DNA from 4 places in the Streptomyces sp. NPDC021096 genome. Region 1 is predicted to be linked to each of the others. Evidence: riboswitches for the same ligand, from Rfam matches in the RefSeq annotation. Region 1 holds a riboswitch; each other region holds the start of a gene.
The links. A riboswitch is a leader RNA that binds a small molecule or an ion and turns the genes downstream of it on or off. The one in region 1 is predicted to bind cobalamin.

Region 2: it holds a riboswitch for cobalamin, as region 1 does, so the genes downstream of both, AB0G59_RS26320 (cobalamin biosynthesis protein) here and AB0G59_RS01490 (ribonucleoside-diphosphate reductase subunit alpha) in region 1, are expected to answer to the same signal.
Region 3: it holds a riboswitch for cobalamin, as region 1 does, so the genes downstream of both, AB0G59_RS25855 (CoA-acylating methylmalonate-semialdehyde dehydrogenase) here and AB0G59_RS01490 (ribonucleoside-diphosphate reductase subunit alpha) in region 1, are expected to answer to the same signal.
Region 4: it holds a riboswitch for cobalamin, as region 1 does, so the genes downstream of both, metE (5-methyltetrahydropteroyltriglutamate--homocysteine S-methyltransferase) here and AB0G59_RS01490 (ribonucleoside-diphosphate reductase subunit alpha) in region 1, are expected to answer to the same signal.

What each region holds. Positions count from the first base shown of each region.
Region 1 is NZ_JBFADG010000001.1:316,796-322,200, forward strand. Features, by position in the region: gene AB0G59_RS01485 (ribonucleotide-diphosphate reductase subunit beta) at 1-661, opposite strand, end outside; gene AB0G59_RS01490 (ribonucleoside-diphosphate reductase subunit alpha) at 661-3,039, opposite strand; cobalamin riboswitch at 3,203-3,346, opposite strand; gene mctP (monocarboxylate uptake permease MctP) at 3,489-5,120, opposite strand; gene AB0G59_RS01500 (DUF3311 domain-containing protein) at 5,117-5,395, opposite strand.
Region 2 is NZ_JBFADG010000031.1:42,576-47,980, forward strand. Features, by position in the region: gene AB0G59_RS26315 (cobyric acid synthase) at 1-795, opposite strand, end outside; gene AB0G59_RS26320 (cobalamin biosynthesis protein) at 792-1,784, opposite strand; cobalamin riboswitch at 1,927-2,059, opposite strand; gene AB0G59_RS26325 (hypothetical protein) at 2,237-2,467, opposite strand; gene AB0G59_RS26330 (inorganic phosphate transporter) at 2,494-3,756, opposite strand; gene AB0G59_RS26335 (class II aldolase/adducin family protein) at 3,869-4,543, shown strand; gene AB0G59_RS26340 (alpha/beta fold hydrolase) at 4,589-5,405, shown strand, end outside.
Region 3 is NZ_JBFADG010000029.1:6,081-11,485, forward strand. Features, by position in the region: gene AB0G59_RS25850 (acyl-CoA dehydrogenase family protein) at 1-243, opposite strand, end outside; gene AB0G59_RS25855 (CoA-acylating methylmalonate-semialdehyde dehydrogenase) at 240-1,739, opposite strand; cobalamin riboswitch at 1,902-2,088, opposite strand; gene AB0G59_RS25860 (short-chain fatty acyl-CoA regulator family protein) at 2,122-3,522, opposite strand; gene aceA (isocitrate lyase) at 3,809-5,089, shown strand; gene aceB (malate synthase A) at 5,174-5,405, shown strand, end outside.
Region 4 is NZ_JBFADG010000024.1:57,631-63,035, reverse strand. Features, by position in the region: gene AB0G59_RS24355 (serine/threonine-protein kinase) at 1-312, opposite strand, end outside; gene AB0G59_RS24350 (alpha/beta hydrolase-fold protein) at 431-1,546, opposite strand; cobalamin riboswitch at 1,812-1,966, shown strand; gene metE (5-methyltetrahydropteroyltriglutamate--homocysteine S-methyltransferase) at 2,127-4,457, shown strand; gene AB0G59_RS24340 (histidine phosphatase family protein) at 4,693-5,271, opposite strand.

The DNA of each region.
Region 1 (5,405 bases):
ACGCGAAGTTCATGTGCATGGTCTCGTCGCGGAAGACCCAGTTGGTGCCGGTCGCCAGGCCGTGCAGCAGGCCGCGGCTGCGGAACCAGTACACGTAGGCGAAGGCGCCGTAGAAGAACAGGCCCTCGATGCACGCGGCGAAGCAGATCAGGTTGAGCAGGAAGCGACGGCGGTCGGCCTTCGTCTCCAGCCGCTCCAGCTTCTCGACCTCGTTGATCCACTTGAAGCAGAACTGGGCCTTCTCGCGGATCGAGGGGATGTTCTCGACCGCGTCGAAGGCGGCGGCACGGTCCTCCGGGTCGGGGAGGTAGGTGTCCAGCAGGGTCAGATAGAACTGGACGTGCACGGCCTCCTCGAAGAGCTGCCGCGACAGGTACAGCCGCGCCTCGGGGGAGTTGATGTGCTTGTACAGCGTCAGGACCAGGTTGTTCGCCACGATCGAGTCGCCGGTCGCGAAGAACGCGACCAGGCGGCCGATCATGTGCTGCTCGCCCGGGGAGAGCTTGGCGAGGTCGGCGACGTCCGAGTGGAGGTCGACCTCCTCCACGGTCCAGGTGTTCTTGATCGCGTCGCGGTAGCGGTCGTAGAAGTCCGGGTACCGCATCGGGCGCAGGGTCAGCTCGAAGCCCGGGTCGAGCAGGTTCTTCTCGGTGGAGCTCATTACTGGCAGGCCTCGCAGGACTCGGGGTTCTCAAGGGAGCAGGCGATGGCGTCCGCGTCGGGCGCGGCCTGCTGCACCGGGATGGTGGCGGCCGCACTGGCCGACCGGGCGATCCGGGTCGCCGGACGCGAGCGCAGGTAGTACGTCGTCTTGATGCCCTGCTTCCAGGCGTACGCGTACATCGAGCTGAGCTTGCCGATGGTGGGCGAGGCCATGAAGAGGTTCAGCGACTGGCTCTGGTCCAGGTACGGCGTACGGGCCGCGGCCATGTCGATCAGGAAGCGCTGCGGGATCTCCCAGGCGGTGCGGTACAGGTCGCGCACCTCCTGCGGGATCCACTTCAGGTCCTGGATCGAGCCGTTGGCGTCCGTCATGGCGTCGCGGGTCGTGCGGTCCCACACGCCGAGCTTCTTGAGGTCCTCCACCAGGTAGGTGTTGACCTGCAGGAACTCACCGGAGAGCGTCTCGCGCTTGAAGAGGTTGGAGACCTGCGGCTCGATGCACTCGTACACGCCCGCGATGGAGGCGATGGTCGCCGTGGGGGCGATCGCCAGCAGCAGCGAGTTGCGCATGCCGACCTCGGCGATGCGGGCGCGCAGCGCGTCCCAGCGGTCCGCCCAGGCCGGGACGGCGTTGGGGTAGTGGTCCGGGTGCAGCACGCCGCGGGCGGTGCGGGTCGCGGACCAGGCCGCGTGCGGGCCGTGCCGCTCGGCGAGGTCGGCGGAGGCCTCGTACGCCGCGAGCATGATCCGCTCGGAGATGCGGGTGGACAGCTCCTTCGCCTCGGGGGAGTCGAAGGGCAGGCGCAGGCGGAAGAAGACGTCCTGCAGGCCCATCAGGCCCAGGCCCACCGGGCGCCAGCGGTTGTTGGAGTTGCCGGCCTGCTCGGTCGGGTAGAAGTTGATGTCCACGACGCGGTCGAGGAACGTCACGGCCGTACGGACCGTACGGTCGAGCTTCTCCCAGTCCATCTCGCCGTCGGCACCCAGGTGCTGCGCGAGGTTGACCGAGCCGAGGTTGCAGACCGCGGTCTCGCTGTCGTCGGTGACCTCGAGGATCTCGGTGCAGAGGTTCGAGGAGTGGACGACCTTGCCCTTTTCGGCCGTCTGGTTGGCCGTGCGGTTGGCGGCGTCCTTGAACGTCATCCAGCCGTTGCCGGTCTGCGCGAGGGTACGCATCATGCGGGCGTACAGCACGCGGGCCGGGATCTGCTTGACGGCCTTGCCCTCGGCCTCGTACCGGCGGTACGCGGCGTCGAACTCGTCGCCGTAGAGGTCGACCAGGTCGGGCGTGTCGGCGGGGGAGAACAGCGACCAGTCGGCGTCGGCCTCGACGCGGCGCATGAACTCGTCCGGGATCCAGTGCGCGATGTTGAGGTTGTGGGTGCGGCGGGCCTCCTCACCGGTGTTGTCGCGGAGCTCCAGGAACTCCTCGATGTCCGCGTGCCAGGTCTCCAGGTAGACGCAGGCGGCGCCCTTGCGCCGGCCGCCCTGGTTGACCGCCGCGACGGAGGCGTCGAGGGTGCGCAGGAACGGCACGATGCCGTTGGAGTGACCGTTGGTGCCGCGGATCAGCGAGCCGCGCGAGCGGATGCGGGAGTAGGACAGGCCGATGCCGCCCGCGTGCTTCGACAGGCGCGCCACCTGGTGGTAGCGGTCGTAGATCGAGTCCAGCTCGTCCAGCGGCGAGTCCAGCAGGTAGCAGGACGACATCTGCGGGTGGCGGGTGCCGGAGTTGAAGAGCGTGGGGGAGGACGGCAGGTACGACAGCGTGCTGGTCAGCCGGTACAGCTCCGCGACGTCGTCCAGGGCCCGCTCCGAGTGGTCCTCGGCCAGACCGCAGGCCACGCGGAGCAGGAAGTGCTGCGGGGTCTCGATCACGTCGCGGTGGATCGGGTGGCGCAGCAGGTAGCGGCTGTGCAGGGTGCGCAGGCCGAAGTAGCCGAAGCGGTCGTCGGCGCCGTCGGTCAGCGCCGTCTCCACCAGAGCGTCCAGGCGCTCGGCGTGGGTGGCCACGAAGGCGGCGGTCTCGTCCGCGATCAGGCCCTCGCGGTGGCCGACGGCGACCGAGGCGGAGAAGGACGTCGCACCCTGGCCGGCCGCCTCGTCGGCGATGGCACGGGTGAGCAGCCGGGCGGCGAGCTTGGAGTACTCCGGCTCCTCGGCGATGAGACCGGCGGCGGCCTCGGTGGCGAGGGAGCGCAGCTCGGCCTCGTCCGAACCGGGGTGCCGGCCGCGCAGCGCGGCGGCGGCGACCTTGCCCGGGTCGGTGGCGGGCAGATCGGCGGTGAGATCGGTCAGGGTGCGCAGCAGCGCGGTCCCGGGGCCGCCGGTCGCTTCCGCGTTCGCTGAGACCGGATCTGCGGGCGCGATGGTCACGTGTGGCTCTCCCTCGCTCGGCTGGGGTGGGCCGGGCGGGAGGCGCGCGACGGTCGCGTACGGGCATGCCTCTTGCACCAGGGCACACCTCGTAGGCGTCCGCCGGCCCAACCCGCGGGGCCCGGACGAATTCAACGCCCATAGCCGAGCCCAGGGCAGGCTCGGTGGTGGACGCGCTGTCGGCAGGTCCTCGGACTTCGGTGCGCTGTGTATATGCGCACACATACACCGTTGCGGGACAGTTCCGGATTTCCACCGGATTCCCCTGCGACGACAGCGAGGACGAGCATACATCTAGTGCCGGGCCTCGTACGCGCCCCCACATGTTGTGTCGTCCCGTCATGAAGCGGTTGCGGAATGTGCTAACGGGTGGGCCCGGCAGGGCAAGCGAAGAGGGCCGTCACGCCCCCTGGGCGGGGGTGTGACGGCCCTCTGGAGGGTGGGTCGGGTCAGTGCCCGCCGGGGGCTCCCACGGTGGCCGGGGGGAGGTCCGTACGGACGCCCGGGTCGCCGGCGTCGGCGGTGTAGTCCGACGGCCGGGTCTCGTCCACGCCGTCGGGCGCCTTCAGCGCCCTGAGGACGAACGTCGCGACGATGACGACGATCACATTGAGGGCGAAGGCCGTGAGGCCGATGTAGCCCTTCTCGCCGATGAGCGGGATCAGGTTGGTGTTGCCGAAGTGGTCCTGGGTGGCGCTCGGCGTGTCGTACGCCCGCCAGGTGCCGTAGATCATTCCGGCCGCCCAGCCCGCGAGCAGCGCCCAGCGGTGGCACCAGCGGGTGAAGAGACCGCCGACCAGGGCCGGCACGGTCTGCAGGATCCAGATGCCGCCGAGCAGCTGGAAATTGATGGCGACCGTTTTGTCCATGGTCAGGACGAAGGCGAGGGCGCCGACCTTCACCAGCAGGGAGGCGAGCTTGGAGACCTTCGCCTCGTGTTCGGGAGAGGCGTCCGGCTTGATGAAGTCCTTGTAGATGTTGCGCGTGAACAGATTTGCCGCCGCGATCGACATGATGGCGGCCGGAACGAGCGCGCCGATGCCGATGGCCGCGAAGGCCACGCCCGTGAACCAGTCGGGGAACATGTCCTCGAAGAGCTGTGGGATCGCGAGCTGTCCGTTCTTCACCTTCACCCCGGCGGCGAGGGCCATGAAGCCGAGCATGGCCAGCAGACCCAGCATCAGGGAGTAAAGGGGAAGAATGGTGGTGTTGCGGCGGATGACATTGCGGCCCTTGCTGGAAAGCACCGCGGTCACCGAGTGCGGATAGAGGAACAGCGCCATCGCCGAGCCCAGGGCGAGCGTCGCGTACGCCCACTGTGCCTGCGGTCCGGTGATCAGTGAGCCGCGCGGCTTGCCGGTGGCCGGGTTTTCTGCCGCGAACGCCTCGCCGGCCTTCGCGAAGATGTCGTCGAAGCCGCCGAGCTTCATCGGGATGTAGATGATCGCCACGATGATCACGATGTAGATCAAGGTGTCCTTGACGAACGCGATCAGCGCGGGCGCGCGCAGCCCCGAGGAATAGGTGTAGGCCGCGAGCACACCGAAGGCGATCAGCAGCGGCAGGTCCTTCACGAACCAGTTGGTGTTCTCCCCGCCGCCGACGCCCATGACGTCCAGAACCGCCTGGATGCCGACCAATTGCAGCGCGATGTACGGCATCGTGGCGAGTATTCCGGTCAACGCCAGGGCCAGCGAGAGGCCCTTGGAGCCGAACCGGCCCCGGACGAAGTCCGAGGACGTCACATAGCCGTGCTTGTGCGCGACCGACCAGAGGCGGGGCAGGAAGGTGAACACCAGCGGGTAACAGAGAATGGTGTACGGCACCGCGAAGAAGCCCGCCGCGCCGCCCGCGTAAATGGCGGCCGGGACGGCCACGAACGTATACGCGGTATAGAGGTCACCGCCCAGCAGGAACCAGGTGACCCAGGTGCCGAAGGAGCGGCCGCCCAGTCCCCACTCGTCGAGATTGTTCGCGTTCTCCGCGCGCCGCCACTTCGAGGCCAGAAAGCCCATGACCGTGACGGCGAGGAAGAAGATGATGAAGACGGTGAGCGCGACACCGTTCACGCCGTCCTTCATCGCGGCTCACCTCCCGCACGCGTACGCGTCCGCCGCTCGTGGCGGCGCACGATGACATAGGCGATGACGGTGAGCAGCGTCGAGAGGACGACCCACAGCATCTGGTACCAGTAGAAGAAGGGGATACCGATGAAGGCCGGGGTGAGCCGGGAGTAGGAGTCGACCCAGAGCATCGCCGCGAACGGCAGGGCCAGGCATACCCCGGCGATGACCAGCGGCAGGGTGACGACCGGTTCACGGCCGCCCCCGGGTGGCTGCGCGGGTGGTTGCGACATGCGTGACTCC
Region 2 (5,405 bases), on a different contig from region 1:
GGCCACCACCGATTCGCGGACGGCGCCGCGCAGCGAGACGCGCAGGCCGTCCTCCTCGTCGATGCCGAGGCCGTGGGCGAACGGCAGTACGCCGAACGTCCGCCGGCCCGTCAGGGCGTGCAGCATGTCCAGGCCCGGCTCCAGCAGGGAGACGTCGCCCCGGAACTTGTTGACGATGTAGCCCGCTATCAGCTCCTGGTCCTCGGGCGAGAGCAGCGCGGTGGTGCCGAAGAAGGACGCGAAGACCCCGCCGCGGTCGATGTCGCCGACCACCACCACCGGCAGCCGGCCCGCGCGGGCGATGCCCATGTTGACGATGTCGCTGCGGCGCAGGTTGATCTCCGCCGGGCTGCCGGCGCCCTCGCAGATCACCGCGTCGTGCGTACGCCGCAGTTCCTCGAGGCACTCGGTCACCGTGCCGAACAACTGCTCCTGCCGGCCCGCGTGGTAGCCGCGGGCGCTGAGCTCGCCCACCGGCTTGCCCATGAGCACGACCTGGCTGCTGCGGTCACCGCCGGGCTTGAGCAGCACGGGGTTCATCAGCGCGCTCGGCTCGACGCGGGCGGCCGCGGCCTGCATGGCCTGGGCGCGCCCTATCTCCGCTCCCTCGCGCGTGACGAAGGAGTTGAGCGACATGTTCTGCGCCTTGAACGGCGCGACCTTGACGCCCTTGCGGACCAGCCAGCGGCAGATGCCGGCCGTCACCACGCTCTTGCCCGCGTCCGAGGTGGTCCCGGCCACCAGCAGGCCCCCGCCCGGCGGGCGCGCGGGCCCGCTCCTGTCGGCAGCTGTCACCGATTCCTCCTTCTGGCGAGGTGTGCGAGGGAGAGCCTGCCCACCACGGCGGTGCCCAGGGCCAGCAGGGAGACCCGGCGCGAGAGCCGCACCGCGCGTTCGATGTCCGCCACGGCCACGGGCCGGTTCTCCGCGCCCAGGACGGGGCGGTGTTCGACGCGGCCGGCGTAGGCGAGGGTGCCGCCCAGGCGGACCCCGAGGGCGCCGGCGAAGGCGGCCTCGACCGGGCCGGCGTTGGGGCTGGGGTGGCGGGCGGCGTCGCGCCGGGCCACGCGCCAGGCGCCGCGCGGGTCGGGGCCGGCGAGGACGGCGAGGGCGGCGGTGAGGCGGGCGCCGGGCCAGCCGACGATGTCGTCGAGGCGGGCGGAGGCCCAGCCGAACCGCCGGTGGCGCGGCGACTTGTGGCCGACCATGGCGTCGAGGGTGTTGACCGCGCGGAAGCCCACCAGGCCGGGCACCCCGGCGAGGGCTCCCCAGACGAGGGCGCCCACGACGGCGTCGGAGGTGTTCTCGGCGACGGATTCGACGACGGCCCGGGCGATCTGCTGCCCGTCCAGCGCCTGCGGGTCGCGGCCGCACAGGTGCGGCAGCCGTTCCCGGGCGACCTCGAGGTCGCCGGCCTCCAGGGCTCCGCCGACCGCCCGTGCCTCGCGGCCCAGGGTCGTACCGCCGAGCACGGCCCAGGTCGCGGCGGCGGTCAGCGCGACGCCGGCGGAGGGGGAGCGGCGCGCGGTACGGGCCAGCAGCCCGGCGGCGGCCGCCGTGCCGCCCGCGCACAGCAGCGCGTGCAGGGTGCCGTAGCCGCGGTGGTCGCGCCACAGTCGCTCCTCGACGGCCTGCGCGGCGCGGCCGAACGCGGCGACGGGGTGGCCGCGGCGCGGGTCGCCCACCACGAGGTCGCAGGCGAATCCGAGCGCGGCGCCGCAGACGAAGGCGAGATGCTTCCCGGTCGTGTTCCCGGCTATCTGATCACTGCGCGTCGGGCGCATCGGATCAGGCCGCCGTCACACCGTGGCGGGTGCGGCGCACCGGGGGCACAGGGGGCGCGAAGGGCAGGGGGCGACGGCAGCCGGGCATGGCGATGTGTCCTCACTCAGGGTCCGCGCCCTGGCTCGACGTGACCGGCGACCAGAGTCTCCTGGCTCCCGGATCGGCGTCGCCCCCGGCCTTCCAGTCCGCGGACCGCGGACCGTGGCCCTGGAATCGGGGGGACACTCCCCGGTGACAGTGGCGGGACCGCGCCGGATTCGCACCGGCTTCCTCTGCTGTCGCCGTTTGGCTCCGGAAGTCCACCACGGCCCGGGAAGGGCAGTCAACTCACCCTGACCTGCGGTGAGGCTGCCGGTCACGGGTGGGGCGGCGGGCGACGCGGGCAACGACGAAGCGCCGGTCCGGCGGGTGCCGGACCGGCGCTTGGTGCGCGGGATGTGCTGCGGTCGCGTCAGGCGACGATCAGGTAGATGCCGTATCCCACGGCGGCCGCGCACAGCGCGAAGCAGGCGTACGCGCCGGTGCGCGCCATCGCGCTCGGGCCGGCCGCCGGGGCGGTGGCGGCGGGTGCGGCCTTGCGGGACGTGCCCACGATGCCGAGGGTGAAGACGGCCACGAGGCCGAGGGTGGCCACGAGGCTGACGCCGAAGACCTGGCCGAGTGCTGCCCAGTCGATGTTCATGGTGGTTCTCCTCCGTTGCCCGGCGGTCAGCCGGCCGTCGCGGGGGCGGGGGCGGGAGCGGCGGCCGGGGCGGCTGCCGGGGCGGCGGTGGGGCCGGCGACCGGGCCGGCCGGCGGCGGGGCGACGGCCTGGAGGGCCGCGGTGACCACGCCGACGGGCTCGGCCGGGACGGAGACGCCCTGCGGCTCGTTGAGGTCGTTGACGTTGTCGTGCGTGACCGGCTTGCGGCGCGAGGCCACCCAGATGGCGCCGCAGGCGGCCAGGGCCAGGACGGCGACCGCGGCGACGCCCCAGTCTCCCTGGTCGGCCAGGAGCGCGGCGCCGGCGCCGACGAGGCCGGCGGCCGGGAGGGTCAGGCCCCAGGCGGCGACCATGCGGCCGGCGGTGGACCAGCGCACCACGCCGCCCTTGCGGCCGAGCCCCGCGCCCATGACGGCGCCGGAGCAGACCTGGGTGGTGGAGAGCGCGAAGCCGATGTGGGAGGAGGCCAGGATGGTGACGGCGGCGCCGGTCTGGGCGGCGAAGCCCTGCGGCGGCTGGATGTCGGCCAGGCCCTTGCCGAGGGTGCGGATGATGCGCCAGCCGCCGAGGTAGGTGCCGAGCGCGATGGCGATGCCGGCGGAGGCGATGACCCACATCGGCGGGTCGGCGTCCGCGCCGAGGGCGCCGCCGGAGATCAGCGCGAGGGTGATGACGCCCATGGTCTTCTGCGCGTCGTTGGTGCCGTGGGCGAGGGAGACCAGGGCGGCCGAGGCGATCTGGCCGGCGCGGTAGCCCTTGGCGCTGGCCTCGGGGTCGGTGTTGCGCGCCAGGCGGTAGGTCATCCGGGTCGCCAGCACGGTCGCCAGGCCGGCCACGACCGGGGCGACGACGGCGGGGATGAGGACCTTCATGACGACGGCGTCACCGTGGACGGCGTCGGTGCCCACCGAGGCGATGGTCGCGCCGATCAGGCCGCCGAACAGCGCGTGCGAGGAGCTGGAGGGCAGGCCCGCGAGCCAGGTGAGCAGGTTCCAGACGATCGCGCCGACCAGTCCGGCGAAGATGATCTCCGGCCGGATGCCTGATTCGTCGACGATGCCCTTGGAGATCGTCGCCGCGACCTCCACGGACAGGAACGCGCCGACGAGATTGAGCACGGCCGACATGGCCACCGCGACCTTGGGCTTGAGGGCCCCGGTGGAGATGGTGGTGGCCATGGCGTTGGCCGTGTCGTGGAAGCCGTTCGTAAAGTCGAACACCAAGGCCGTGACGATCACGATCCCGATGAGAAGCGTGATGTTTTCCATTCACCCAGGCAATCAGCTCGATGGTCAGTACGCGGCGACCGTAGGGACCCTGGGTGAACGGAAGGTGAACTGGGACGGGCAGGTCGATGACGCGAACCGGAGGCGAAGACCGATGAGGGAGTTCGAACAGGCGGGGGCCGCGCGGGACGACATACCGCGCATCTGGGCCCAGGTCGTGGCCACCGCCCGCCGCACCACCGCCGACGGGCTCGTGGTGGGCACGTCCGGCAACGTCTCCGCGCGCGCCGGCGACGTGGTCCTTGTCACTCCCACCGGCGTCCCCTACGACCGGCTGGGCCCGGGCGACGCGGTCGGCGTGGACCTCGACGGCCGCCAGGTCCTGGGCGACCTCGCGCCCACCAGCGAGCTGCCGATGCACCTGGCCGTCTACCGCTCCACCGACGCCGCCGCGATCGTGCACACCCACGCCGTGCACGCCACGGCCGTCTCCACGCTCGTCACCGAGGTGCCGCTGATCCACTACATGGCCGCCGCCCTCGGCGGGCCGGTCCGCGTCGCCCCCTACGCCCTCTACGGCACCGAGGAACTGGCCGCCCACATGCTCCGGGCCCTCGACGGCCGCACCGGCTGCCTCCTGCAGAACCACGGCACCCTCACCTACGGCGCCACCCTCGACCAGGCCTACGACCGCACCGCACAGCTGGAGTGGATGTGCCGGGTCTGGCTCACCGCCGCCGCCGTCCCCGGCCACACCCCCTCGCTGCTCGGCCCCGGGCTCCTGGACGAGGCGGCCGCCAAGCTGCGGGGCTACGGACAGCGCGGCTGAGCCCCCACTGGCCGCGCCCGCCGGGCGCGGCCACACTGGAAGGCGATGGTGCTGCGCACAGTGGCGGCCGCGGCCGCCACCACGCTGATCGGTGCCGGAGCGGCCGCGGTGGCGGCCGGGCGGTACGCCGGTGACGCTGCCCTGAAGGCGGACCCCGGCCGTCCGCCGCCCGGCGAGCCCCGGCTCGCCCTCCACGACGTCACCGGCGCCACCGTCACCCTCGGCCGTACCCCCGCCTCCCTGCTCCCAGGCGTCTACGGGCTCGCGGGGCGGGGCGTGCACGCCGTGGTCGGGCCCGTCATCGCGGACGTCTCGCACCCGCACGACCGGGTGATCCGCCGCCTGGACCGCGTCACCCGGGGCGCTCTGCGCCCCGGCGAGCGCGTCTGGCTCACCCCGCAGGTGCACGCCGGCAACCCCCGCGACGCCCTCGGCCTGGCCCACGCCGAGGTGGACGTCCCCGGCGAGCTCGGACCGCTGCCCGCGTGGTTCGTGCCCGGCAGCCGCGACACCTGGGTGATCACCGTGCACGGCCTGGGCACCACCCGCGAGCACCCCATGAACGTCATGCCGTTCCTGCACGGCCAGCGGCTGCCCGTGCTCGACATCGCGTACCGCGGCGATCCCGGCGCACCCCGGCCACCCCATGGAATCGGCCACTTCGGCGCCGGTGAATGGCGGGATCTCGACGCCGCCATCCGCTACGCGCTGCGCTACGGCGCCCGCCGGGTGGTCCTGCACGGCTGGTCCACCGGCGCCACCATGGCCCTGCTGGCCGCCCAGAACTCCGCGCTGAGCAGCCGCGTCAGCGGCCTCGTCCTGGACTCCCCGGTCCTCGACTGGCCGGCCGCGCTGCGCGCCC
Region 3 (5,405 bases), on a different contig from region 1:
GGTGGCCAGTGCCTCGAAGACCAGGACGCCGTCGCCGCGGGTGAGGCCGGAGCCGGCGTGCTCCTCGCGGACGTAGACGCCGCCGAGGCCGAGCTCCGCGGCCTTGCGCAGGACGTCGAGCGGGAAGTGCTTGTCGCGGTCCCAGTCGACGGCGTGCGGGGCCAGGTGCTCCTGGGCGAAGTCCAGGGTGACCTCGGCCAGGGCGAGCTGGTCCGTGGTGAGAGTGGTCGTCACCGCGATCACCCCATTGTCGGGATGGTGAAGCTCGCGCCCTCCTTGACCCCGGAGGGCCAGCGCGAGGTGACGGTCTTGGTGCGGGTGTAGAAGCGGACGGCGTCCGGGCCGTGCTGGTTGAGGTCGCCGAATCCGGACCGCTTCCAGCCGCCGAAGGTGTGGTAGGCGACGGGCACCGGAATGGGCACGTTGACGCCGACCATTCCCGTGGTCACCCGTCGGGTGAAGTCCCGGGCGGTGTCCCCGTCCCGGGTGAAGATCGCCACCCCGTTCCCGTACGGGTGCTCGCTCGGCAGCCGCAGGGCCGCCTCGTAGTCGGCGGCGCGGGCCACGCAGAGCACCGGGCCGAAGATCTCCTCGCGGTAGATCCGCATGGCGGGGGTGACACGGTCGAAGAGGGTGGCGCCGGCGAAGAAGCCGCCCTCGTGGCCGGGCAGGACGAAGCCCCGGCCGTCGACGACGAGTTCGGCGCCCTCGGTGGCGCCGATGTCGACGTAGCGGCGTACGCGGTCCAGGGCGTCACGGCTCACCAGCGGGCCGAAGTCGGCCTCCGGGTCGTCCGAACGTCCGATCCGCAGGTCCCCGATGCGCTCCTTGAGGCGTGCGACCAGCGCGTCGGCCGTCTCCTCCCCGACGGGCACGGCCACCGAGATGGCCATGCAGCGCTCGCCCGCCGAGCCGTACCCGGCGCCGACCAGCGCGTCGACGGCCTGGTCGAGGTCGGCGTCCGGCATCACGATCATGTGGTTCTTGGCGCCGCCGAAGCACTGGGCGCGCTTGCCGTGCGCGGCGGCCGTGGCGTAGACGTGCGCGGCGACGGAGGTGGAGCCGACGAAGCCGACGGCCTGCACCCGGGGGTCCGTCAGCAGGGTCTCGGCGGACTCCTTGCCACCGTTGACCACGTTCAGGATCCCCGGCGGAAGGCCGGCCTCGAGGAAGAGCTCCGCGAGGCGCAGCGGTACGGACGGGGCCCGCTCGGACGGCTTGAGGACGAAGGCGTTCCCGCAGGCGATGGCCGGTGCGGCCTTCCACAGGGGGATCATCGCGGGGAAGTTGAAGGGGGTGATGCCGGCCGTGACGCCCAGTGGGGAGCGCAGCGAGTGGACGTCGATGCCGGTGCCGGCGTTGTCGGTGAACTCGCCCTTGAGCAGGTGCGGGATGCCGGCGGCGAACTCGACCACCTCCAGGCCGCGCTGGAGGTCGCCGTGGGCGTCGGCGACGGTCTTGCCGTGCTCGCGGGACAGCAGGCGGGCCAGCGAGTCCCGTTCGCCCTCGACGAGTTGGAGGAACCGCAGCAGGACGCGGGCGCGGCGCTGCGGATTCCACTCGCCCCACTCCGGTTGCGCGGCGGCGGCGTCCGCGATCGCGGCCGCGGTGTCCTCGCGCCCGGCCAGGGGCACCCGGGCCTGTACGGCGCCGGTGTTGGGGTCGTACACGTCGGTGAAGAGCCCCGACGTTCCGGGGGTGTGCTTGCCGCCGATGAAATGTGTCAGTTCACGGACCATGGAAGCCTGCTCTCGTCAGGTCAGGTGAGATCCGGGGATGGGCATGGGGCTTCGTGGCTCTGCGAAGAGCTACGCGTGCGCGGACATCAGTGCGCGCTCCGCCGGATCACCAGGGTCGTGAGTACGGACCGGTGCCATGCGTGTCTGCTCCATCCTCGTGGACAACACGGAACACCCCGCGGCCGGTATCCTGACTCCCGGATCACCGCGCGCCGCCAGCCTTCCCGACGAATGGCACATCTCGTCAGTGGCGTGCTGTCGACGGCACACTCCCCGGTCACAGTGGCGGGACCGTGCCGGAATCACACCGGCTTCCCTGACACCGCGGGCCTTGGTCACGAACATATAGTTGGACGTCCTAGTAAGTCCACCCCCGGCGTGATCACTTGTCCGCCACCGGGTACGGCACGAACGTGCTGCTGTTCTCGTCGATCGCCAGCGGCCGGCCCAGCGGCGGCACCGCGCGCTGCGGGCAGTCCAGGCGTTCGCAGATCCGGCAGCCCATGCCGATGGGGGTGGCCGCGGAGGTGTTGCCGAGGTCGAGCCCGTCGGAGTAGACGAGCCGGGAGGCGTGGCGCACTTCGCAGCCGAGGCCGATGGCGAACGTCTTGCCCGGCTCGCCCCAGCCCCCGCGGTGCCGGGTGACGGCGCGGGCGGTCCACAGGTAGCGCTGTCCGTCCGGCATGGCGGCGATCTGGACGTGGATCCGGCCCGGGGCGGCGAACGCCTCGTACACGTTCCACAAGGGGCAGGTGCCGCCCGCGCGGGAGAAGTGGAAGCCGGTGGCGGACTGGCGCTTGGACATGTTGCCGGCGCGGTCCACGCGGACGAAGGAGAACGGCACACCGCGCAGCCGCGGCCGCTGGAGGGTGCTGAGGCGGTGGCAGACGGTCTCGTAGCCGAGGCCGAAGCGGTCGGTGAGCCGTTCGATGTCGTAGCGGACCTCCTCCGCGGCGGCGTGGAAGGCGCGGTACGGCAGGATCAGCGCGGCGGCGAAGTAGTTGGCGATGCCGATCCTGGCGAGCGACCAACTGGCGGAGCCCTCCGCGTAGTCCTCCGACGCCAGCGCGGACAGCCGGTCGCCGAACTCCAGCAGCGCGAGCTGGGTGGCCATGCGGAAGGCCTGCTGTCCGGGGCGCAGCCGGTTGGACAGGTGCAGGACGCGGGTGGCCGGGTCGTAGTGGTGCAGCCGGTCGCAGTCCGCCGCCAGCCGCACTCCATGCCGTTCGGTCAGGCGCGCGGAGAGCGTTCGCACCACCTCGCCGGGCCGCACGCCCAGGGCGTGGGCCAGGTCCTCGGCCGCGAGGTCGGCCTCGTGGAGGTAGTTCTGCCGCCGGTAGAAGAACTCCCGTATCTCCTCGTGCGGGGAGCGCGGCAGGGCCACGTCCTCGTGGCCGCGGGCCTCCGCGGCTTCGGCCAGCCGCTCGGCCAGGGCGTGGCCGCGGCGGCCGAGGTCGAGCAGGACCGAGGCCACGGCCGGCATGCGCGAGGCCAGTTCCGCGAGGTCGGAGGGGGAGACCCGGGCGGCGTCGACCTCGGTGGCGAGCACCTCGCGCAGGTCGGCCACGAGTCTGCTGGTGTCGCGCTCCGAGAAGAACCCCGGGTCGACGCCGAAGGCCTCGGTCAGCCGCAGCAGCACCGGCACGGTCAGCGGCCGGGAATCGTGCTCCATCTGATTGAGGTAGCTGGGGGAGATCGCCAGGACGCGCGCCAGCTCCGCCTGACTGAGCCGCCGCTCCTCGCGCAACCGCCGCAGCCGCGCCCCCGCGTATGTCTTGCCCACCGCTCTCCCCCTGCTCCGTGCCCGACGTCCGTGATCGGACGGGTGTGTTGGCAAGATTCGCAGAACCGGGCCGGAAGATGCGCAGAACTTGGCAATCTTCCACGGTTGATGGCACTGAGTGCCACTGTCAGAGTCGTAGCGCGGCCCACCGCCCCTCCGGGCGCACTGTTCACCGCTTCACACGCCCGGAAGGGCGGCGGCGCCGCATCGGTGGCACGTCACTCAGTGACAACCCCACGCACCCTTCACAAGAACCGTGTGATCTCAGCGAACCCGGGAGACGGTCATGGCGCAGGCACAGACGGCGGCGGAAGCACTGAAGCAGCGGTGGGCGACGGACCCCCGCTGGAAGGGCGTCGAGCGCACCTACAGTGCACAGGACGTGATCCGGCTGTCCGGCAGCGTCCGCGAGGAGCACACCCTGGCCCGGCGCGGCGCCGAGCGGCTCTGGCGCCAACTGCACGAACGCGACTACATCCACGCCCTCGGCGCGCTCACCGGCGGCCAGGCCGTCCAGCAGGTCCGGGCCGGCCTCCAGGCCATCTACCTCTCCGGGTGGCAGGTGGCGGCCGACGCCAACCAGGCCGGCCACACCTACCCCGACCAGAGCCTCTACCCGGTCAACTCCGTGCCGCAGGTGGTCCGCAGGATCAACAACGCGCTGCTGCGCGCCGACCAGATCGCCACCGTCGAGGGCGCCCGGGACGGCATCGACTGGCTCGCGCCGATCGTCGCCGACGCCGAGGCCGGCTTCGGCGGGCCGCTCAACGCCTTCGAACTGACCAAGGCGATGATCGCCGCCGGTGCGGCCGGCATCCACTACGAGGACCAGCTCGCCTCCGAGAAGAAGTGCGGCCACCTCGGCGGCAAGGTCCTCGTCCCCACCGCCCAGCACATCCGCACCCTCAACGCCGCCCGCCTCGCCGCCGACATCGCGGACGTCCCCACCGTCATCGTGGCCCGCACCGACGCGCTCGCCGCGAACCTGCTGACCAGCGACGTCGACGAGCGGGATGCCCGCTTCGTCACCGGTGAGCGCACCGCCGAGGGCTTCTACCGGGTCGAGAACGGCATGGCCCCCGTCATCGCCCGCGGCCTGGCCTACGCCCCCTACGCCGACCTCATCTGGGTGGAGACCGGAACCCCGGACCTGGCCCAGGCACGGGAGTTCGCCGAGGCGATCCACGCCGAGTACCCGGACCAGATGCTGGCCTACAACTGCTCGCCCTCCTTCAACTGGAAGGCGGCCCTCGACGACGACCAGATCGCCAAGTTCCAGCGGGAGCTGGGGGCGATGGGCTACCGCTTCCAGTTCATCACCCTGGCCGGCTTCCACTCCCTCAACCACGGCATGTTCGACCTGGCCCGCGGCTACGCCGAGCACGGCATGACCGCCTACGTCGACCTGCAGGAGCGCGAGTTCGCCGCGCAGGAGCACGGCTTCACCGCGGTCAGGCACCAGCGCGAGGTCGGCACCGGCTACTTCGACCTGGTCTCGACCGCCGTCAACCCCGCCTCCTCGACCACCGCGCTGACCGGCTCCACGGAGGAGGAGCAGTTCCACTAGGCAGCCCCGGGGCGGGCCGACAACCACGCACCCGGCCCGCCCCGCCTCCGCCCGGTCCCTACCGCTCCGCTTGAGGAGACCCGCATGTCAACCACCGCTCTGACCAGCACGGTCCAGGTCCTCGGGGCACCGGGCGACCGCCACGACGAGATCCTCACCCCCGAGGCGCTGGACTTCCTCGGCCGCCTCGACGCGGCCTTCGCGAACCGGCGCTTCGAACTGCTCGCCGAGCGCCGCCGGCGCACCGAGCGGCTCGCCTCCGGCACCCCGCTCGACTTCTCGCCCGCCACCTCGGCCGTCCGCGCCGACCCCACCT
Region 4 (5,405 bases), on a different contig from region 1:
CTGGCCGCGCACCAGCTCCATGACGATCCAGGGGCGGCCCTCCTGCTCGACCACGTCGTGCACGGTGATCACATGGGGGTGGGCGACCCGCGCGGCGGCCCGGGCCTCCTGCTTCAGGCGCGCGTACAGCACCCGGACGTCCTCGTCGTTCATGTGCTCGGGCGCCCGGACCTCCTTGGCCGCGACCTCCCGGTCGAGTACCTCGTCCATGGCGAGCCAGACGACGCCCATGCCGCCGTGCCCCAGCTGTTCCATGAGCCGGTACCGCCCGGCCAGCAGCGGTTTGCGCCGCGTGGTGTCCATCCCGTCCATGCCGTACGCCCCCTCCCCCTGCGTACGGCGTACCGAGCCGTGCGCATTCGGGCCACACTGGCTGGGACGTGGCCGTGGCCGAAACCGTTCCCGGCCGGACGGGAATCCCCGCGCGGCCTCAGCGGCGGGCGGTCAGCTCCTTGTCGAGCCAGCGCAGGACCTCGGGGTATTCCTCGCGCCAGGTCTGGAAGTTGTGGCCGCCCTCCTCACGGACCAGCTTGTCGACCTTGGTCGGCGCCTTGGCCTTCCCCGCGAACCTCAGCATGGGACCGTAGTACTTCTCCTCGCCCTTCGAGCTGGCGGCCAGGAGCAGGGACACCGGCGGCGCAGCCATGTGCTCCAGGCGCCAGGTCAGGTCGGACTCGTTCCTGATCTGCTTGTTGCCCGCGTAGAGGTCACCGGTGTCGCGGTCCTGGCGCGCGAAGAGGTCGGCGGACAGCCCGGCCGCGGCGCCGTAGCGGGCCGGGTTGGTCATGGCCGCCTTCAGCGCGCAGTACCCGCCGGTGGAGTTGCCCACCGCGCCCCAGCCGCCCCGCGAATTGTCCGCGCGGTAGACGTCGTTGACGGCGATGGGCAGGTCCTGGTTGAAGAACGTCATGGCCTGCGGGCCGCCCGGCACGTCCGTGCAGTTGGTGTCGCGGTCCGCCACGACCGACGGCCGGACCATCAGCACGATCGTCGGTCTGATCTGCTTGGCCACGATGGCGCGGGAAGCCGCCTGCGGGACCTTGATCTGGGTGATGAGGTTCTTGGAGACGCCGGGCTGCCCGGTGATCGCCACGATCACGGGGAACCGGTCGTTCTCGTGCTCCTTCTGGAAGTACTGCGGCGGCAGATAGGCGAAGCCGTCCATGCCCAGCCCGCTGACGGGACCGCGTATCTCGATCCGGTCGACCTGGCCGGCCTTCTCCTTCGGGCCCAGGCCGACGGACTCCTGCCCCTTGACGACGAGCGCGGGCGGCCGCTTGCCGTCCTTGCCGCCCTTGAGCTCCTGCTTGCTGGAGTTGCGGCCGAGGAGCTCGTTCCACGTGGAGTAGAAGCCGAACTCGTTGTTCGCCGCGACGAGCAGCACCGACAGGATGCCCACCTGCGCCACGGCGAGCAGGCCGAGCCGGGAGAGGAGCGCCGGGATCCCCTTCTTCGCGGCCCGTGGCCACAGCCACAGCACGAGGGCGGCCAGCGCGACGGCGATGACCACCAGGAACAGCAGGAAATTCTGGGACGTAAGGCCCACGGTTGTCGCTCCTCTTCGGAGTGGGTTCTCCGGGAGGGAAGAGGGGGTACGGCCCGGTGAGGTTTCCTGTTTTGGCCGCAATTTTCGCCTTATGGCGCTGCCGGGGGTCCTGACGGCCCGCAGGGGCGGCCACGGCCTACGACCCTACCCCGCGCGTCCGCACGCAAGATCGAAACTGTCCGGGCAACCCCTGTCGGCGGACGGGCCCCTGCGTCTAGGGTGAAGGCGCAGCCGGTTCGCCCCGCCCTCCAGGCGGGCGCGTCGCAAGAGGGAACCCGGTGGGAATCCGGGACTGCCCCGCAGCGGTGAGCGGGAACGACCGCCGTCATACGCACTGGACCGCCCCGGCGGTCCGGGAAGCGACGGCCACTAGGTGCCGTGTCCTCCACCGACACGGCGTGCCCGCGAGTCCGAATACCTGCCGCTGCCCGCGTGCGACCGCACGCGGCGATCTCGGTGGCCTCGAGGGCGGGCCGGCGGTACGGACGGCGCATGCCTGGGCGTGCTCCGCCGGCATCTGCCGATCCTTCGTACGCTCGGGTCCCGCCGGGATCCCCCGCGACTCGCGAAGGAGAGTTCCGTGGCAACACACCCCACCGCTTTCACCGCCGTCCGCGCCCGGGCCACCGTCCACGGCTACCCCCGGCAGGGGCCCGGCCGTGAACTGAAGAAGGCCGTCGAGGGCTACTGGGCCGGCCGCGTCGACGCCGCCGCCCTGCACGACACCGCGGCCGCCCTGCGCCGCGACGCCTGGCGGCGCCTGGCCGACGCCGGCGTCCACGAGGTCCCCACCGGGGACTTCTCCCTCTACGACCACGTCCTGGACACCACCGTCATGGTCGGCGCCGTCCCCGAGCGGCACCGCGCCGCCGTCGAAGCCGACGCCCTGGACGGCTACTTCGCCATGGCCCGCGGCACCCAGCAGCTCCCGCCGCTGGAGATGACGAAGTGGTTCGACACCAACTACCACTACCTCGTGCCCGAACTGGGCCCGGACACCGCCTTCACCGCCGACTCCACCAAGCAGACGGGCGAGTTGGGGGAAGCCCTCGCCCAGGGCCACGCGGCCCGGCCCGTGCTCGTCGGCCCCGTCACCTATCTGCTGCTGGCCAAACCCGCGCCCGGCGCCCCGCCCGGCTTCCAGCCCCTCACCCTCCTGGACCGGCTGCTGCCCGTGTACGCCGAGGTCCTCTCCGACCTGCGGGCGGCCGGCGCCGAGTGGGTCCAGCTCGACGAGCCCGCCCTGGTGCAGGACCAGCCCCCGGCCGTACTGAACGCCGCCGCCCGCGCCTACCGGGAGCTGGGCGGCCTCGCCGACCGGCCCAAGCTGCTGGCGGCCACCTACTTCGACCGCGTGGGCGACGCCCTGCCCGTCCTCGCCAAGTCCCCCGTCGAGGGCCTGGCCCTGGACTTCACCGGACCCGCCGCCGCCAACCTCGACGCCCTCGCCGCCGCCGGCGGCCTGCCCGGCAAGCGTCTGATCGCGGGCGTGATCGACGGGCGCAACGTGTGGATCAACGACCTCGAACGGTCCCTGTCCACCCTCGCCACCCTCCTCGGCCTCGCCGACCGGGTGGACGTCGCCCCCTCCTGCTCCCTGCTGCACGTCCCCCTCGACGCCACCGCCGAGCGCGACGTCGACCCGCAGGTCGCCCGCTGGCTGGCCTTCGCCCGGCAGAAGGCCGAGGAGAGCGTCACCCTCGCCCGCGGCCTCAACGAGGGCAGCGACACCATCGCCCCGCAGCTCGCCGCCAACCGCTCCGCCCGGGCCTCCCGCGCCGCCTCCGCCCTCACCCGCGACCCGGCCGTACGCGCCCGCGCGGCGGCTGTCACCGCCGCGGACGCCCGCCGCCCCCAGCCGTACGCCGAGCGCGCCGCCGCCCAGCGGGCCCGGCTCGGCCTGCCGCTGCTGCCCACCACCACCATCGGCTCGTTCCCCCAGACCCGCGAACTGCGCACCGCCCGCGCCGACCTGCGCGCCGGGCGCATCGACGCCACCGCCTACGACGAGCGCATCGCGACCGAGATCCGCGAGGTCCTGGCCTTCCAGGACAAGGCCGGCCTGGACGTCCTCGTGCACGGCGAGCCCGAACGCAACGACATGGTCCAGTACTTCGCCGAGCAGCTGACCGGCTACCTGGCCACCCAGCACGGCTGGGTGCAGTCCTACGGCACCCGCTACGTCCGCCCGCCGATCCTCGCCGGCGACATCTCCCGCCCCGAGCCGATGACCGTGGCCTGGACCGCCTACGCCCAGTCCCACACCGAGCGCCCCGTCAAGGGCATGCTCACCGGCCCCGTCACCATGCTCGCCTGGTCCTTCGTCCGCGACGACCAGCCGCTGGCCGACACCGCCCGCCAGGTCGCCCTGGCGCTGCGGGACGAGGTCGGCGACCTGGAGGCCGCCGGCACGGCCGTCATCCAGGTCGACGAGCCCGCGCTGCGCGAGACGCTGCCGCTGCGGACCGCCGACCGGGCGGAGTACCTGGCCTGGGCCACCGAGGCGTTCCGGCTCACCACGGCCGGGGTGCGGGCGGACACCCAGATCCATACCCACATGTGCTACGCGGAGTTCGGCGACATCATGGCCGCCATCGAGCAGCTGGACGCCGACGTCATCAGCCTGGAGGCCGCCCGCTCCCGCATGCAGGTCGCCGACGAACTGGCCGCGGCCGGCTACGCGCACGCCGTCGGCCCGGGCGTCTACGACATCCACTCGCCGCGCGTACCGGACGTCGAGGAGATCGCCGCCCTGCTGCGCAAGGGCCTGGCGGCCATCCCGGCGGAACGCCTGTGGGTCAACCCGGACTGCGGACTGAAGACCCGCGGCTGGGCGGAGGTACGGACCTCGCTCGAGCACCTGGTCGAGGCCGCCCAGCGGGTACGCGCGGAGCGCGCCGGCGGGCAGTAGCCCGGCGGGGCAGCGGCCGGGTGACGGCCCTGGCCCCGTCCCGGAGCCGCGCGACCCCGAGGCCGGCCCCTGACGGCGGGGCCGGTCGGGCCGTCGTCGCGGTGAGCCGGCCGGTGACGGTAATCGTCCGTACACAGCTGACGGTTACGGTCACCGGCCCCCGAACGGCCGCCGCGCCGGACCGCATCGCCGCTGAGGGGCGGCGGGGCGGGCACGGCGCGGCGGCTCCCGCGGATCAGCCGGCCGTGAGCGGGCGGCCGCAGCGCAGGTTCCACCGACCCGCGCGGCCGGTCAGTTCGGTCAGCGTCAGCGGGGCAACGTCCAGGCGCCAGAACACCGCCGGCGGCAGCGCGAGCGCGTGGACCGCCGCCGCGCGGACCACCGAGGGGTCCGCCACGGCCAGGACCCGGCCGCCGCCCCCGCCGTCGGCCAGGCCGTCCAGCCAGCCGCCCACCCGGGCGATCAGGGCGAGCACGCTCTCGCCGCCGTGCGGCGCGGCCCCGGGGTCCGCCAGCCAGGCCCCCACCGCCTCCGGTTCGCCGGCCGCCAGTTCCTCCAGCGACCGGCCCCGCCACCGGCCGACCTCGAGATCCCGCAAGCCCGGTGCGGGGTCCGCGTCCAGGCCCAGCGCGGAGGCCGTTTGACGGCAGCGTTCCGACGGCGCCGTGAAGGCGCGCGCTCCGCCCGGCAGCGACCCGGCGGCCGCCCGGGCCAGGCGCGTCCCCGCCTCGTCCAGCGGCGTGTCGTCGTCGAAGCGCGCGGCCCGCAGTGCGGGCCCGGGCGCTGGTGAGATCAGCATCACACGAACAGTCACGGTCCTTGTCCCCTCCCCGGCTGCGGACGGGCGCTCGCGCCCAAGGGCTCAGCAGACCACGGGCGTCGGGCACGGCGTGCGCGGGGGGTGCGCATCCGTACGCCCGTAGCGCGGTGATCCGCCAGGCGGTACGG